Regions from separate parts of the Nocardioides marmoribigeumensis genome, predicted to be linked through region 1. Evidence: predicted binding sites of a transcription regulator. Region 1 holds the regulator's gene; the other holds the start of a gene.
The links. The regulator LexA, encoded in region 1, represses DNA repair genes until DNA is damaged. The targets are predictions, from matches to a motif close to TCGAACANNTGTTCGA.
Positions count from the first base shown of each region.

Region 2: a site for LexA is predicted at 5,218-5,233, ahead of J2S63_RS04295 (DUF6504 family protein). Genes of this name have one in related genera too.

Region 1 covers NZ_JAVDYG010000001.1:41,440-49,401, forward strand. The annotation lists gene J2S63_RS00145 (vitamin B12-dependent ribonucleotide reductase) at 1-384, opposite strand, end outside; gene nrdR (transcriptional regulator NrdR) at 532-1,014, opposite strand; gene J2S63_RS00155 (lysoplasmalogenase) at 1,610-2,392, shown strand; gene J2S63_RS00160 (LysM peptidoglycan-binding domain-containing protein) at 2,499-2,909, opposite strand; gene lexA (transcriptional repressor LexA) at 3,229-3,957, shown strand; gene J2S63_RS00170 (MXAN_6640 family putative metalloprotease) at 4,064-5,728, shown strand; gene J2S63_RS00175 (ATP-dependent DNA helicase) at 5,715-7,835, opposite strand; gene J2S63_RS00180 (LemA family protein) at 7,923-7,962, opposite strand, start outside.
Region 2 covers NZ_JAVDYG010000001.1:887,150-895,111, forward strand. The annotation lists gene J2S63_RS04280 (methyltransferase) at 1-400, opposite strand, end outside; gene J2S63_RS04285 (DNA polymerase III subunit alpha) at 459-4,151, opposite strand; gene J2S63_RS04290 (SAV_6107 family HEPN domain-containing protein) at 4,156-4,650, opposite strand; gene J2S63_RS04295 (DUF6504 family protein) at 4,661-5,044, opposite strand; gene J2S63_RS04300 (YbaK/EbsC family protein) at 5,299-5,859, shown strand; gene J2S63_RS04305 (phytoene desaturase family protein) at 5,861-7,165, shown strand; gene metF (methylenetetrahydrofolate reductase [NAD(P)H]) at 7,187-7,962, opposite strand, start outside.

The DNA of each region.
Region 1 (7,962 bases):
CCAGGTGAGCTCGTGCTCGAACAGCTCGGCCTCGGCCAGGCTGGTGAAGTAGCCGTGGGCCTCCCCGCCCTCGCGGTACTTGTGCACCACGCGGTCGATCAGCTGACGCAGGCTGGACTCGCGCTCGTCGGTGCCGACCGCGCCGCGGAAGTACTTCGTGGTGACGATCGTCGAGGCGTTGACGGACCAGAACTCGGGGAACTCGACGTTGCGCTGCTCGAAGACCGCCTCTCCGGTCTTCCAGTTGGTCTGCACGACGTCGCGACGCTCCCAGGTCACCTCGTCGTAGGGGTGCACGCCCTCGGTGCTGAACACCCGCTCGATCTTGATGCCTGACTTGCGTGCGCCGCGCTGCTTGGCGGGGCTGTTCACCGTCTCTGTCATGCCGTTGTCCCTCTCCGTTGATGGAACCGTGGTGGCTGTCTGCTCATTCCGGTCGTGCTGTCGTGCTGTGGTGCTCTGGTCGTGCGGTGGGGAGAAGCAGGTGGTACACCCCGGCGCGCCGCTTCCCCACGACGCGCCAGGGTGGTCTCAGGTGGGCGCCCCGGCCGCGTGGAGCGGGTCGCCGCAGGCACGGGAGCGCAGCTCGGCGATCTCGGACTCGAAGTCGTCGGCGGACTCGAAGGCGCGGTAGACGCTGGCGAAGCGGAGGTAGGCCACCTCGTCCAGGGCGCTGAGCGGCTCGAGGATCGCCATCCCCACCTCGTGGGCAGGCACCTCGGCCCAGCCCGCGCCGCGCAGGGCCTCCTCGACGCGCTGCCCGAGCCGGGCCAGCTGGTCCTCGGTGACCGGGCGCCCCTTGCAGGCCTTGCGCACCCCCGCGATCGCCTTGTCGCGGGTGAACGGCTCGGTGGCTCCGGAGCGCTTGACCACCACGAGCTGCATCTGCTCGACGGTGCTGAAGCGGCGGGCGCACTCCGAGCACGTGCGCCGGCGGCGGATCGCGCCGCCGTCCTCGCTGACCCGGCTGTCGAGGACCCTGGTGTCGGTGTGGCGGCAGAACGGACAGTGCATCGGAGGCCTCCTCCCGGGGGACGGGTGACGGGGTGCTGACGGCTGCTGACGGGGTGGCGCGGGGCGGGGGTCTCGGCCTGCTCCCCTCCCCTGCCTGTGGACGGAGGTGTGTGGAACGTGGGGAGAACTGGCCAGATCATGTGGAGTAGTAACCACTATCTGTGGAGAACTACAGCCGTGTAACTACTAGATGTGGGGGAGAACGTACGCCCAGTTGCGGACGGGCGCAACCCTCCTCGCAGATCGGGCCTGTCGCGTGTCGCGAGCGGCCTCGCACGACACCGCGCACGGCACATCGCACGGCACAATGACCCGGTGCCTCGCAAGCCCGCCCACGTCCCACGCCACCGCCGCGGCGTCACCCGCGCAGCGCTCGTGACGGCCACCGCGGTCCTGGTCGCGATCACGCTGGTCCAGGTGGTCGGGGTCGCCCACTTCGCCGAGGCCGCGCTGACCGGACGACCCACCAGCTGGCTGCCCGCCGCGGTCGCCCTGGTCGGCGGGGGGCTGGGCGCCGCCCTCACCCTCGCTACCGTCCAGGCGCTGGTCCTGGACCTGAGGACGCGGAGCGCCCGCAGTCGGCAGGATGCCTCCCGTGACCCCCTCTCCCCCGGCCCCTCCGCATCCGTCCCGACCCAGCGCCCCGGCCCGGCCGCTCCTGCGGCACCCGCAGGCGCTCGCAGCCGCGCGGGCGTACACCGCGCTGGCCCTGGTTGACACCCGGCTGGCCGGCCACGCCGACCCGTCGGTGCGCCGGTGGCGCAGGCTCACCAAGCCGCTGCTCATGCCGGCGCTGGCGAGCGCCTTCTCGCTGGCGACCCCCCAGGAGGCCTCCGTGCTGCGCCGCGGGACCCTCGTCGCCCAGGCCCTGTCCGGGGCCGGGGACGTCGCCCTCCTCGGCCAGGGCGAGCGGGCCTTCCTCGCCGGCCTGGGGTCGTTCTTCGGTGCCCACATCGCCTACGTCACCGCCTTCGCCAGCAGGGCGCGCCCCCGGCACGACCGCAGCCACCTGACCGGCACGAAGGCCGCGGCCGCCACGTTCGCGACCCTGGGGCCGGCGTTGGCCTGGGCCGCGGGACGCCGCGCACCCGCACTCCGCGCGCCGGTCGTGGCGTACGCCGGGATCCTGTCGTCGATGGTCGCCACCTCCTCCCGCCTGGGCGACGACGTCGCACCGAGCGCGCGCCGCACCGTGGTCGTCGGCACGGCGACCTTCCTCGCCTCTGACGCGACCATCGCGCTGCGCCGATTCGTGCTGAGCTCACCGACCCCGCGGTCGGACGCCGTGGTCATGGCGACCTACACCGCCGGACAGGGCCTCATCGCCGCCGGCGTGGCAGCCGCCCTGAGGGGGCACGGCCCCGGTGGGCCCTCGTGAGGGGCCGCCGTGGAGCGGGGCACGTGCGAGGGCCCCGCTCCACGGCCTGCCCGTGCCACCGACCCGGGTCGAGGGAGCCGGTGGCGGATCGGGGGTCCCGGGCTCGTCAGCCCCGCGGGACCGCCAGGACCTGACCCTCGGTGAGGGTCGCGTCCGGGAGCGAGTTGAGCCGCTCGATCGTGTAGACCATGTCGCGGACCTCGCCGGGCTCGGCGATCGTCGCGGCGATCCCCCACAGCGTCTGCCCCCGCTCCACCTCGACCGTGCGGATGGGCTGCGGGTCGCCCGCCTCGCGCGTCGCGAAGGACGCGCCACCCGCCGCGAGCAGGCCGAGGACCACCATCACGGTCAGGACCAGCGTGAGCACCAGACGCCCGCGCCGGGTCAGCCGGACCGGGGCCCGGTCGGTCTCCACGGGCCGGACCTGGCGGACCTGGCGGACCTGGCCCACCCGGACCTGCGGGACCGGACGGCTCGCCACCGTGCGGCGGCCTCCTGCGATCACCATCGTGCTCATCGTGTCCTCCTTGCTCTGCGACCCCTGTCGCCTGGCTTCTCGGCGTCAGGAGCAGTCCAACCGCGCCCACCGACATTTCCGTGAAGCTGTCCGTCGAACGCATGTTCGATCGAACATGTGATCGAAGATAGGGGGGCGAGCAGCATCGCGCAAGGGCTGGGCCGAACAGATGTTCGACACCGGGCGGGGAGGGCGGCCCACCACGCCGCCGCGCGCGGTCGACACGCCGCGTTCGAACACGTGTTTGAACTCGGTCGGTCGCTGGGCATAGCGTGGGCCCCGTCATCCCGACACCACACCGGCTTGGAAGGCGGAGCTCATGGAGCGCAAGGAGCGCAGCGCGACGACCCCCTCACGAGGACGCTCCAACGTGAGCGAGCTGCCCGACGGGCCTCCCGACGCCTCGGGGCTCACCCCCCGACAGCAGCGGGTCCTGACCGTGATCCGGGAGTCGCTCCAGACCCGGGGCTATCCGCCGAGCATGCGCGAGATCGGCGAGAAGGTCGGGTTGACCAGCTCCTCCTCGGTCGCCCACCAGCTCCGCACGCTGGAGGACAAGGGCTTCATCCGTCGTGACCCCAACCGGCCCCGCGCGCTGACCGTCGCCGGCCCGGCCGAGCCCGAGGTGCCCGAGGGCGGGATCGACGAGACCGGCATCGACGACGCCCAGCCGACCCCTGCCTACGTCCCGGTCGTCGGGCGCATCGCCGCCGGCGGTCCGATCCTCGCCGAGGAGCGGGTCGAGTCGGTCTTCCCGCTCCCCCGCGAGCTGGTCGGCGAGGGCACGCTGTTCCTCCTCGAGGTGGTGGGCGACTCGATGCTCGACGCTGCCATCTGCAGCGGCGACTACGTCGTGGTGCGCCAGCAGGCCACCGCCGACAACGGCGACATCGTGGCGGCCCTGCTCGACGGCGAGGCCACCGTCAAGACCTTCCAGCGCAAGGACGGCCACGTCTGGCTGCTCCCCCACAACGAGGCCTACGAGCCCATCGACGGCACGCACGCGACGATCCTGGGCAAGGTCACCACCGTCCTGCGTCGGGTCTGAAGGTCCCGCTCCGGACACGGGTTCTGACATAGGCTTGGCGGCGGTCCGCTCCGGACCGCCCCGGCCCGCGCGGCCGGCACCCCGATCCCCGCACCCAGGACGTCTCGTGCCCCCTCTGCGTTCCCGGTTCGCCGCGACCGTCACCGCCCTGGCCCTCGCCACCCCGCTGGGCCTGGCGAGCCTGGCCGCCGGCCCCGCGGACGCAGCGACGACCGCCCAGGTCGGCGTCGGCGTCGGCGCCACCCTGCGTGAGGCGGGCGCCGCGGCCAGTGCCCGCGTCTCCACCTGGAACGCCGGGCGACGCGCCGCCGAGGCGGCCCTCGACCGGGCCCAGCACCGGCTCGCTGCGGGTCGCCCGGCGCCGGCCCGTCCCGTCGGCGACCGATCCGACTTCACCCTCACCCTGCGTGCCCTCAAGGTCGGGCTGCGCTACCTCGACCCCGGCGACCGGGCGGCGGCCCGCTCGGTCCTGGCTCGGCCGTCCCAGGGCGTCAACGACCCCAACGGCGACGGCTACCGCGTCAAGCCCCGGCGCTCCTGCTCCACGCACGTGTGCGTGTGGCGGGTGACCAGCACGTCCGACAAGGCCTCACGTGGCCAGGTCGCCCTCACCAAGCAGGTGATGGAGCACGTCTGGGACCGCATCGTCACCCAGGGCGGCTATCGCGCACCACGCCCCGACCGCGGTCGCGGTGGCGACAACCGGCTCGACGTCTACCTCGCCGACATCGGCGACGACGGCCTGTTCGGCTACTGCGCTCCCGAGGGCATGGCCTCCGGCCGCTCGGCCTCGGGCTACTGCGTCCTGGACAACGACTTCTCCCCCGACCAGTTCGGGGCCAGCCAGACCGTCACGGCCAATCTCGAGGTGACCGCTGCCCACGAGTTCTTCCACGCCGTCCAGTTCGCCTACGACGTCGACGAGGACGACTGGTTCATGGAGGGCACGGCGATGTGGATGGAGGACGAGATCTACACCGACGTCAACGACAACGTCCGCTACCTCCAGGGCAGCCAGCTCACCACCCCGACCCGTTCGCTGGACCAGGCGGCCAACGGCCTGGGCGGGCCCTACGTGTCGTGGATCTTCTGGCGCTACCTCAGCGAGACCTTCGACGACGACGGTGGCACCGGCCTGCCGCTGGTGGTGCGCGACGTCTGGCGTCGGGCGCAGGCCTACACCTGGGCCTACCCCCGCACCTACTCGATGCGCGCGCTCGGCCGGGCGGTCGCCGCGCGCGGCAACAGCCTGGCCAACGTCTTCGCCCGCTTCGGCGAGGCCAACCGTCACCCCCGCGACGCCTACACCGAGGGAGAGCAGCAGCACTACCCGACGGCGCCCGCGGTGAGCCGCTACAGGCTGTCCGGATCGGTCACGAGCACCGGTGAGAAGGTCGCCACGATGGCGCACATGACCAACTACACGGTCGTGCTCCTCCCCGGCTCCGACCTGACCGCCGCCGGGTGGGTGGTGCGCATCCCGGTCAACGCCCCCAGCTACGCGCGCGGCGCTCGCGCCCAGATCTCGGTCGTCGTCGACGACGGCACGGGCGCCGGCAAGCGCACGCGCCGCTGGGTCCCGCTCGACAAGTACGGCAACGGCGTGGCGACCGCCCAGTTCCGCTACGGCCACGTCAGGCGGGTGGAGCTGACCCTGACCAACGCCGGCCAGCGCTACGCCTGCAACCGCGCCACGTTGCTGTCCTGCCAGGGCACCCCGCTGGACAACGGCCTCAAGACCTACTTCCAGGCGACCGTCAGGGAGCGCTGAGCCGCCGCAGCGCCGCCAGCACCGTCGCCTTGTCGGTCGTCGACCACATCGGCGGGAGTGAGCTGCGCAGGAACCCGCTGTATCCCATCCCCTGCAGCCGGGGGTCGAGCACCGCCACCACGCCGCGGTCGGTGGTGGTGCGGATGAGGCGGCCCGACCCCTGCGCCAGCAGCAGGGCGGCGTGGGTGGCCGCCACGCTGAGGAAGCCGTTGCGTCCCGCGCGGTCCGCGGCCTGCTGACGCGCGGACATGAGCGGGTCGTCGGGCCGGGGGAACGGGATCCGGTCGATGATCACCAGCTGGCAGGTGTCGCCGGGCACGTCGAGGCCCTGCCAGAGGCCCAGCGTGCCGAACAGGCACGTGTGGGGGTCGCCGACGAACTGGGCGGTGAGGTCGGGCAGCTGGGCGTCGCCCTGCGCCAGGACCGTGAGGTGCGGAAGCCGCTCGCGGATCGCCTCCGCTGCGGTCTCGGCGGCGCGACGGCTCGAGAACAGTCCGAGCGTGCGTCCCTCCGCGGCGTCCACCAGGTCGGCGATCTCGGCCACCTGGGCCTCGCCGAGCCCGTCCCGGCCCGGCCGCGGGAGGTGCCGCGCGACGTAGAGGATCCCCTGGCGGGGGTAGTCGAACGGTGACCCGACGTCGAGCCCGCGCCAGGGCTGACGCCCGTCCTCGGTCTCGTCCTCGGCCCCGTCTTCCCCGCCGTCCCGGGCGTCGCTGTCGGCGCCGGAGCCGGCCTCGTCGGCCGGGGGCAGGGGGCGGCGCTCGTCGGCCCGGAGCCCGAGACCGGAGGCCACCGCGTCGAAGTCGCCCCCGAGCTTGAGCGTGGCGCTGGTGAACACGACCGTGTTGTCGGCCAGCAGCCCGTCACGCAGCGGCCCCCAGACGTCGAGCGGGGCCACGCTGAGCATGTCGCCGCCCCGCTGGCGCTCACGCTCGGTCTTCCACAGCACATCGCGCGAGGAGCCGGCGGCCATGCGCTCGGCTGCGTCGAAGACCTCCTGGCACCAGGCGCGGGCCTGCTTGGCCGCCGCGGCGTCACCGGAGTCCGGTGACTCCTTGGGGAACGCGGAGACCGCCTCGCGGGCGGCGTCGCGGGTCAGCGCCAGTGCCGTGGCGATGTCGTCGGGCACGGGGTCGAGGCGCGCGGCCCGGCAGGTGGCCAGGGCGTCGGTGAGGGCGTCGGCGGCCTCGTAGAGCTGGTCGACGGCCGCGTCCTCGACGTGGCGCGAGGCCCGCTTGGCCGCCCGCTCGACCTGGGTCGGCGTCAGCTCGTCGGTCGAGGCCTGGGTCACGCGAGAGGCGAGCTCGTGGGCCTCGTCGACCACGACCACGGAGTAGTCGGGGATCATCGGCACGCCGTCGATGGCGTCGATGGCGAGCATCGAGTGGTTGGTGACGATGAGGCGGGAGCGGGCCGCCTTGTCGCGGGCACGCTCGGCGAAGCACTCGTCCCCGAACGAGCACGAGGAGGCGCCCAGGCACTCCCGCGCCGAGACCGACACCTGCCGCCAGACTCGCTCGGCGTGACGCGGGGCGTGGTCGCGGTCACCGGTGCCGCCGCTGCTCGCCTGTTCCTCGACCCACTCGCGCAGCGCCACGACCTCCGAGCCGAGGGAACCCGCCGGGAGGGTCAGCGCCAGCGTGCCCTGGTCGTCGGGCACGCCCTCGCGCACGCGGTGCAGGCAGGCGTAGTTGGACCGGCCCTTGAGCACGGTGAAGGACGGGCGCCCGCCGAGGACCTCCGCGACCGCGTCGGCGAGGGCCGGGAGGTCGCGCTCGACGAGCTGGTGCTGGAGCGCGAGCGTCGCGGTCGCCACCACGACCCGCTCGGGGTGGAGCAGGGCGGGGACGAGGTAGCCCAACGACTTGCCGGTGCCCGTCCCTGCCTGGACCAGGAGGTGGGTGTGGTCACGGATCGCGGCGGCCACGGCCTCGGCCATCGCGACCTGGCCCGGACGCTCCTGGCCGCCGAGACCGGCGACCGCCGCCTCGAGGACCGCGCGCACGGTCGGGGCCTCGGTCGCGGTGCCGGGGTCGGCGACCGGGTCCTCCAGTGGCGCGTCCGGCAGGGGCGCGAGGTCCGGCTCGAGGGCGGGGTCGACTGGCACCGGCACAGGCTAACCAGCCGTGGGGACAACCGTCGTACGCCGTCCCCAGGGCCGGGTGAACCGTCGGCGCGCCGGTCGGACGCCAGGTCAGAACTGGACGGTCGGCGGGGTCTCCTGGCCCGCGGGG
Region 2 (7,962 bases), 850 kb from region 1:
GGGCGGCCGCCGGGTCGTCGACGATCTCCAGGACGCCGTGGCACAGGACCGCGTCGAGGCCCTCGACCCCCTCCTCGCGGAGCGCGTCCAGGCTCGACAGGTCGCCCTGCAGCCCGGTGACCCGGTCGTCCACGCCGGTCTCGCGCGACCGCCGGTCGAGGATCGCCAGGGCGTCGGGGCTGGGGTCGACCACGGTGACCCGGTGCCCGAGCTCGGCGACCCGGACCGCGAAGCCACCCGTGCCGCCGCCGATGTCGAGGACGTGGAGGGGTGCTGCCCCGGGTCCGTCGGGTCCGTCGTGGGGAGCGAGCCGTCCGAGGCCCTCGGACAGCGCCGACCAGACCACGGCCGTGCGGGTGCGGGACCGCGTCTGGCTGTGACTCTCCCGGGCTCCGACCATGGGCCCCACCCTAGGAGACGACCGCCCGACCCGGCGCCGGACACGGCCCTGCTCGTCCTCATCGTCCGCTGCTCCCCGGCGAGGAGTGCCACAGCTTGCGTGGCGCCTGTCCGCCCGCGGCACCGCTCGCCGGCTCGGCCGTTGGGTCGAGGAGCGCGTGCACGGCAGCCGTGCCGCCGGCGCGCCAGGCCTCGAACAGGGTGGTGAGGTCCCAGCAGCCCGTGGCCCGCAACGAGACCCCTCGACGCCCCGTGCGCCGCAGCTCCCCGCGGGCGACGAGCAGCCAGGAGTGGAAGACGGTGGTGGCGCACGGACCCAGCGCGTCCTCGAAGAAGGTGAGGTCGACCGGGCCCGTGGAGTCGTCGAGGGTGAGGAAGACGACCCGTCGCCCGGAGCGGATCGGCGGGGTCTGGGTGGCGACCTTGACCCCGGCGACCAGCATCGGCCGGTCGGTGCGACGAGGGCGCAGCAGGTCGCGGGAGCGGACGACGCCCAGCTCGTCGAGGAACGCGTCGTAGAGCTCGACCACGTGACGACTGGTGTCGAGCCCGAGCACCTCGAGCTCGGCGTGCACCCGCTCGGCGGCGTCCATCTCGGGAAGGCCGCTGGTCTCGCCCTCGTGGAGCAGGTCGACCGGCCCGTCGCCGAGGTCGAGGGCCAGCTGGACCGAGTCGACCGGGGCGGGCGGCGGCGTGGCGAGGGACTGCGCCGCCGCCCGGCCCCACACGCCGCTGCGCCCGGGCCCGCTCCCGCCGGCGGAGTTGCGGTCGACGGCCTGCTCCAGACGCGAGGCCGCGGCCGGGGCGCGACGCCGCCCGGAGACGCCCCGGGCGGACCCGGCCCGCTGGAGAACCCGGGTGTGACGGTCGAGGTCGGCGACCAGCAGCAGCAGGTCGCGCCGGGTGACGGTGCCGCGGCGGGTCTGTCCTCCCCGTGGCTCGCCTGGCGAGCCGCCCACGTCGCGGATGCGGTGGATCCGGTCGAAGCCACCGGCGACCACGAGGTGCTCCACCACCGGTCGGGAGACCCCCGCGCGCTGCCAGAAGTCGGTGAGGGAGGTGTAGGGGCGCGCCGCGACGATGCGCGCGACCTCGGCCTCGGTGATGCCCTTGACCTCGGCCAGCGGCACCCGGATGCCGTCACCGTCGTCGAGTCGGACGACGGTGTAGGTGGCCTCGCTGTGGTCGACGTCGACCCCGAGCACGGCGATGCCGAAGTGGCGGGCGTCGTCGAGCAGGAGACGTTTGGGGTACATGCCGGGGTCGTGGGTGAGCACCCCAGCGAGGAACGCCGCGGTGTGGTGGGTCTTGAGCCAGGCCGACTGGTAGGTCGGCAGCGCGAACGCGGCGGCGTGGGCCTTGCAGAACCCGAAGGACGCGAAGGCCGCGATGACCCTCCAGACCTGCTCCACCACGGTCAGGGCGTAGCCGCGTCCGAGGGCCCGGGGGAAGAACCAGGTCCGGACCTCGGCCATGCCCTCGACGCTGCCGAGCGCCCGGCGCGCCTCGTCGGCCTCGGCGTAGCCGCAGCCGGTGAGCTGGGCGACGATCTCGATCACCTGCTCGTGGTAGACCACGACCCCGCGGGTCTCCCGCAGGATCGGGCGCAGGTCGTCGTGGAGGTAGGTCGGCAGGCGGTAGCCGTGCTTGGCCTCGAGGTAGGGCGTGATCATGTCGCTCTTGACCGGGCCGGGCCGGAACAGCGAGATGTCGGCGATGATCTCGCCGAAGGTCTCCAGGCCCGACTTGCCCACGAGCTCGCGCTGGCCGGGCGACTCGATCTGGAAGATGCCGAGCGTGCGGGCGGTGCCGATCAGCTCGAAGGTCGCCGGGTCGTCGAAGGGCACCTGGGCCGGGTCGTCCAGGTCGATCTCGACGCCCTCGACGCGGCGCACCTCGGCGACCGCGTGGGCCATCGCCGACTGCATCCGGATGCCGAGCACGTCGAGCTTGAGCAGGCCGAGGTCCTCCACGTCGTCCTTGTCGAACTGGCTCATCGGGAAGCCGGCGAAGCTGGCCTCGACGGGCGTGCGGTCCAGCAGGGTGTGGTCGGACAGCAGGACGCCGCACGGGTGCATGGCGATGTGGCGGGGCAGGCCGTCGAGACGCTCGGCAAGCGAGAACAGCAGCCCCAGCCGCTGCTCGCCGAGCCCGGCGGCGCGCAGCTCGGGCAGGTCACGCAGGGCCGCGCGGGCGTCGCGCGCCCGGACGCGCGGGAACGCCTTGGCGATGGCATCGAGCTCGCCGCCGGGCAGGCCGAGCGCCGCCCCGACGTCACGGATCGCGTGACGGACGCGGTAGGTCTCGCGCATCGACACGCTCACGCAGCGCTCGCCGCCGTAGCGGTCGAGGACCGCCTCGTAGATCTCCAGGCGTCGGGCCGACTCGACGTCGAGGTCGATGTCGGGCAGGTCGCGCCGCAGCGGTGAGAGGAAGCGCTCCATGAGCAGGCCGTGCCGGATCGGGTCGACGCCGGAGACCCCGAGGAGGTAGTTGACCAGGCTCCCCGCCCCCGACCCGCGGGCGGCGGACCGGATGCCGCGCTCGCGGACCAGGTCGCAGACGTCGGCGACGGTGAGGAAGTAGGAGGCGTAGCCGAGCGAGGCGATCAGCTGCAGCTCGTCGTCGAGGCGCTTCCAGATGCGTTGGCGGGGCGCGTCGCCGTAGCGGCGGCCCACCGCGCCCTCGCACCTGGCGCGCAGGACGTGGTCGGCCGAGACCAGCCCGCCCCGGGTCACCTCGGGGGCGAGCTCGGGGAAGTGGACCTCCCCGAGGCCGAGGTCGCGCCGGGGGTCGAGCGCGCACCGGTCGGCGAGCACCCGTGTGCGGGCGGTCAGCGCGCGGCACTCCCGGCCGTCCAGGCCACCGAACCGGCCGACCTCCTCGACGGCGACCGCCATCTCCTTGCCGGACTTGAGGTAGCCCTCGGCGTTGCGCCGGTCGAGGTGGCGCAGGTCGAGCGGCACCAGCCGACGGGCGGCGTCGAGCACGTCGGTCACGACCGCGTCGCGGCGGTCGGCGTGACGGACCAGGTTGCTCACCACCGCGGGCAGCCCCTCGGCGCGCGCGGCCCGCGCCATCCAGGCGGCATGGAGCGCGGCACCGGCACCGGACCCGCCGACGCGGTGGTTGACCACCTCGACGGCCAGGTCGGCGGGGTCGAACAGGTCGCGCCAGCGTCGCAGCACCGCTCGGGCGTGGTCGCCGCGGCGAGCGGTGGCGGCGAGCCCGACCTCGGACGCGGGACCGAGCAGCGCCACCACGTCGCGGCCGGCGGCGTGCTCGGCCACCAGGTCGAGGCTGCACACCGGGTCGCCGCGGTCACCGAGGAGGTGGGTGGCCGAGACCAGCCGGCAGATCGCCGCCCACCCCTGCTTGCTGCCCGCCAGGAAGGTGACTCGCGGGAGCCGGCGGTCTCGGGTCGCGCCACCCCGGGCCGGGGTGCGGGGACGCGGGGCCGGCCGGTCCCCGTCGTGGCGACCGTCCCGACCCGACCCCCTGCCCGGGCCGTTCGCCGGCCGGAGGAGTCCCGAGGGGGCGAGGGCCAGGTCGACGCCCAGGACCGGCCGGAGGCCCGCCCGCTGGCAGGCCTTGACGAAGCGGACTGCGCCGTAGACGCCGTCACGGTCGGTCAGTGCGAGCGTGTCCATCTCGTGCTCCGCGGCGCGACCGACCAGCACGTCGGGCAGCGAGGCCCCGTGCTGGAGGGAGTAGCCGGACGCGACGTGGAGGTGGACGAACGGGTCGCCCACCGCGCTAGCCGAGCCGGGCGAGCCGGTCGACGCAGGGCCGGTGGGGGGCCAGGCCCAGCGACTCCTCCACGATCGCGAGGAACCGGTCGGCCTCCCGCACCAGGTCGTCGGCCTCGCGCTCGGTCACCGCGCCACGGGCCCCCGAGGCCGCCGCGGCCCGCTTGGCCGCGCCCTGGGAGAAGAACGCCGCCCACTCGGCGAGCTCGGGGGCCACCTCGGCCAGCAGGACCCAGGCGTTGCGCTGCGGGCGGCGCCGCCGGGGCTGCACGTCGGGACGGGCACGGGCCGCCAGCATCGCCGCGGTCGCCCGCAGGGCTGCCATGTGGGCGTGGGCGTAGCGCAGTCCCACGTCACCCACGGTGATCGCCTCGCTCAGCGCCCGGGCGGAGCGCTCGAGGTAGGCGAAGCTGGCCGCCGGCACCGCGAACGGGTCGGTCGGGCCCGGCGGGAGCACGGTGGGACCGGTCGGCGCAGTCGTCGACCTCGTCGTCGTCGTCATCGGGCGGGCCTCAGTCCACGCACCGGGCGAGCAGCCAGGTGCCGTCGGCCCAGTCGAAGACCAGGTCGAAGACACCGCGGCCCTCGCGGGTGGCGTTGCGTCCGGCGGCCGCCTCGACCCGCCAGACCTCGCGCTCGGCGAGCGGGTCGGTGGCCGGGTCAGGGGCCGGGATGACCGTGGTGGCCTCGCCGGCCCGGCGGCCCTCGTCCGTGCCGCGGGCGGCGTCGGCCTCCGCGGACTGCCACCACGGCCCGGTCTCCACCCAGCGGGAGAGCACGTCGGCGACCTTCCACAGCCGGCCCCGCCACAGGAACTGCTCAGGGCCCTCCACGGGTCCCTGGGCTCCCCTCACCATGCCCCGGCGGACCTCCACCGGGTCGTCGTACCTGCGCATCCCCAACCTCCACGGATCGTGCGTGCCCTCCGGACACCGGCGGGCTCGCCGCGTGTCCCTGCCTGTTGTCCTCGACCCGTCCGACCCCGACTGCTGCGCACGCTCCCCTCGCTCACCTGAGCGTGAGAGGGTGCGTGGCGGGGGTGGGGGTCGAGGTCACCCCCGCCAGGTGTTCGAACAAGTGTTCGAACGATCGTCAAGGTAGTCGCCGCTCTCACGTGGCGTCAACCCCGAGTCGAGAGCTGTGGAGGACCGTGAACCCGTCGAACCCCTCGAGCCCCGGCCCCTCCACGTCCCCCACTCCACCGGGGACCACCGACAGTTCTGCCGAGGACGGCGCCGGCGCCCGCGAGCACGCCTCGATCACCGCGTTCCGCGCCGCGCTCGCCGAGGCCGGCGGGACCGGACGCGTCGTCGTGCTGCCCTCCTCGGTCCACACCGCCGCGCTGGCCGCGGAAGCGCTGGGCTGCGAGGTCGGCGCCATCGCCAACAGCCTGCTGTTCGACGCCGCCGGGTCCCCCGTCCTGGTCCTCACCAGCGGTCGCCACCGCGTCGACACCGCCAAGGTCGCCGCCGAGCAGGGCCTCCCGCCCCTGAAGCGCGCCACCCCCGAGTTCGTCCGTGAGCACACCGGCCAGGTGATCGGTGGCGTCTCCCCCCTGGCCCACCCCTCACCGGTGCCGACCTACCTCGACCGGGCCCTGCGCGACTACCCCGAGCTCTGGGCCGCCGCCGGGCACCCGGCCGCCGTCTTCAGCACGACGTACGACGAGCTGCTCGCGCTCACCGGCGCGCGCGAGATCGAGGTGGGCTGAGGTGGCACGCGTCGCCGTCGTCGGCGGTGGGCTCGGCGGCTGCGCCAGCGCCGCCCGGCTGGCCAAGCTCGGGCACGAGGTGACGCTCGTCGAGGCGCTCCCGAGCCTCGGCGGGGCGATCGGGGTGACGCGCCAGGACGGCTTCGAGTGGGACACCGGCCCGGCCACGACCGCGCTCCCGGCCGTGCTGCGCGACCTGTTCCGCAAGTCCGGCCGGCCGCTGGAGCGCGAGCTCGACCTCGTGCCGGTGCAGCCGATGCGCGAGCACCGGTTCGTCGACGGCACCCGGGTCGTCCTGCCCTCGGGCAGCCGCAGCGAGCAGATCCAGGCGATCGACGAGGGCCTGGGGGCCGGCACCGGCCGCCAGTGGGCCGACTACGTCCACAGCCAGGCCGAGCGCTGGGACCTGCTCCGACGCGACTACCTCGAGCGCCCCTGGTCCCCCACCGGCGCGTCGAGGGAGACCCAGGACCTGCTCCGCAGCCGGCTGATGATGCACAAGGCGGTCACCCGCGCCTTCAAGGACAAGCGGCTGCAGACCCTGGCCTGGCACCACGCCGTGCAGGGCGGTCACGACCCGCGCAACGTGCCGGCGTGGTTCGGGATCCTCGACTACGTCGAGCAGACCTTCGGCACCTGGACGTTCCCCGGCGGCTTCGGCCGCCTCGCCGAGCTGCTGACCAAGCGGCTCGGGGAGCGCGGCGTCGCGGTGATGACCGGCACGACCGCCAAGGACCTCGCGATGGGTCCGCAGGGCCCGCAGGCCGTCGAGACCACGAGCGGCACGGTCGACTGCGACAAGGTCGTGGTCGCCGTCGACCCCCGCCGCCTGCCCGCGCTGCGCGAGCACGTGGACCGCTCGATGCCCGCCCTCCCCCCGGCGGTCTGCCACGTCGGGCTCGCCCAGGAGGTGCCCGACATGCCGCACGAGATCGTCGTCCACGACGAGTACGTCATCAGCGTGCGCACCGACGGCCGCGCCCCGGCCGGCAAGTCGGCCTGGACCCTGATCGGTCGCGGCAAGCTCTCGGAGGACCTGGTCATGGCCCTGGCCCGCAAGCGCATCGACCTGCGCGACCTGGTCGAGACACGGGTGGACCTGTCCCCCCGCCAGCTCGTCGAGCAGTGGTCCGGCTCGCCCGCGGGCGTCCTGTGGCAGGGCCGGGCGACCGTCACCGACCGGCTCTCGGTCGAGACCCCGCTGCCCGGGGTCTACGCCGCCGGGGCCCACACCGGGGGCGGCGGCTGGGTCCCGTTCGTCGGGCTCACCGCAGCCGTGGTCGCCGACGCGATCGGGCCCGCCTGAGGCTCGCGCGAGACGTCCTGCCTAGCCCACGGGGAGGCGGAGGTTGGCGTAGATCTCGCTGGTCGCCTTGGACTTGTTGAGCGTGTAGAAGTGCAGCCCCGGCGCCCCGTCGGAGAGCAGCGACTCGCACAGCTCGGAGGCGACCGCGATGCCGGCGCGGCGCACCGCCTCGGCGTCGCCCTCCTGCTCGGCGATCCGGCTGACCACCGAGGCGGGCACCTCGCGCCCGGAGAGCTCGGCCATGCGGGTCACCTGGCGCAGGCTGGTGATCGGCATGATGCCCGGGACGATCGGGATCGTCACGCCGGCGGCGTGGGCGCGCTCCACGAGGGAGGCGTAGTCCGAGGCCTGGAAGAACATCTCCGTGATCGCGAACTCGGCGCCGGCGGACTGCTTGGCCAGCAGCACCGCGACGTCGTCGTCGAGCGTGGCGGCCTCCCGGTGGCCCAGCGGGAACGCGGCGACGCCGACGGAGAAGTCACCGAGCCGGCGCACCAGCGCGACCAGCTGGCTGGCGTAGGTCAGGCCGCCGGGCGCGGTGACCCAGGGTGTGCCGGGTCCGGCCTCGGGGTCGCCGCGCAGCGCCAGGACGTTGCGGATGCCGGCGCCGGCGAGGTCGCGCACGACCTGCGTCATCTCCTCGCGCGTGTGGCCGACGCAGGTCAGGTGCGCCATCGGCACCATCGTCGTCTCGACGGCGATCTTGCGCGTGATGCCGATCGTGCGGTCACGCGTGGAGCCGCCGGCGCCGTACGTCACCGACACGAACGTCGGCTGCAGCCGCTCCAGCGAGCGCA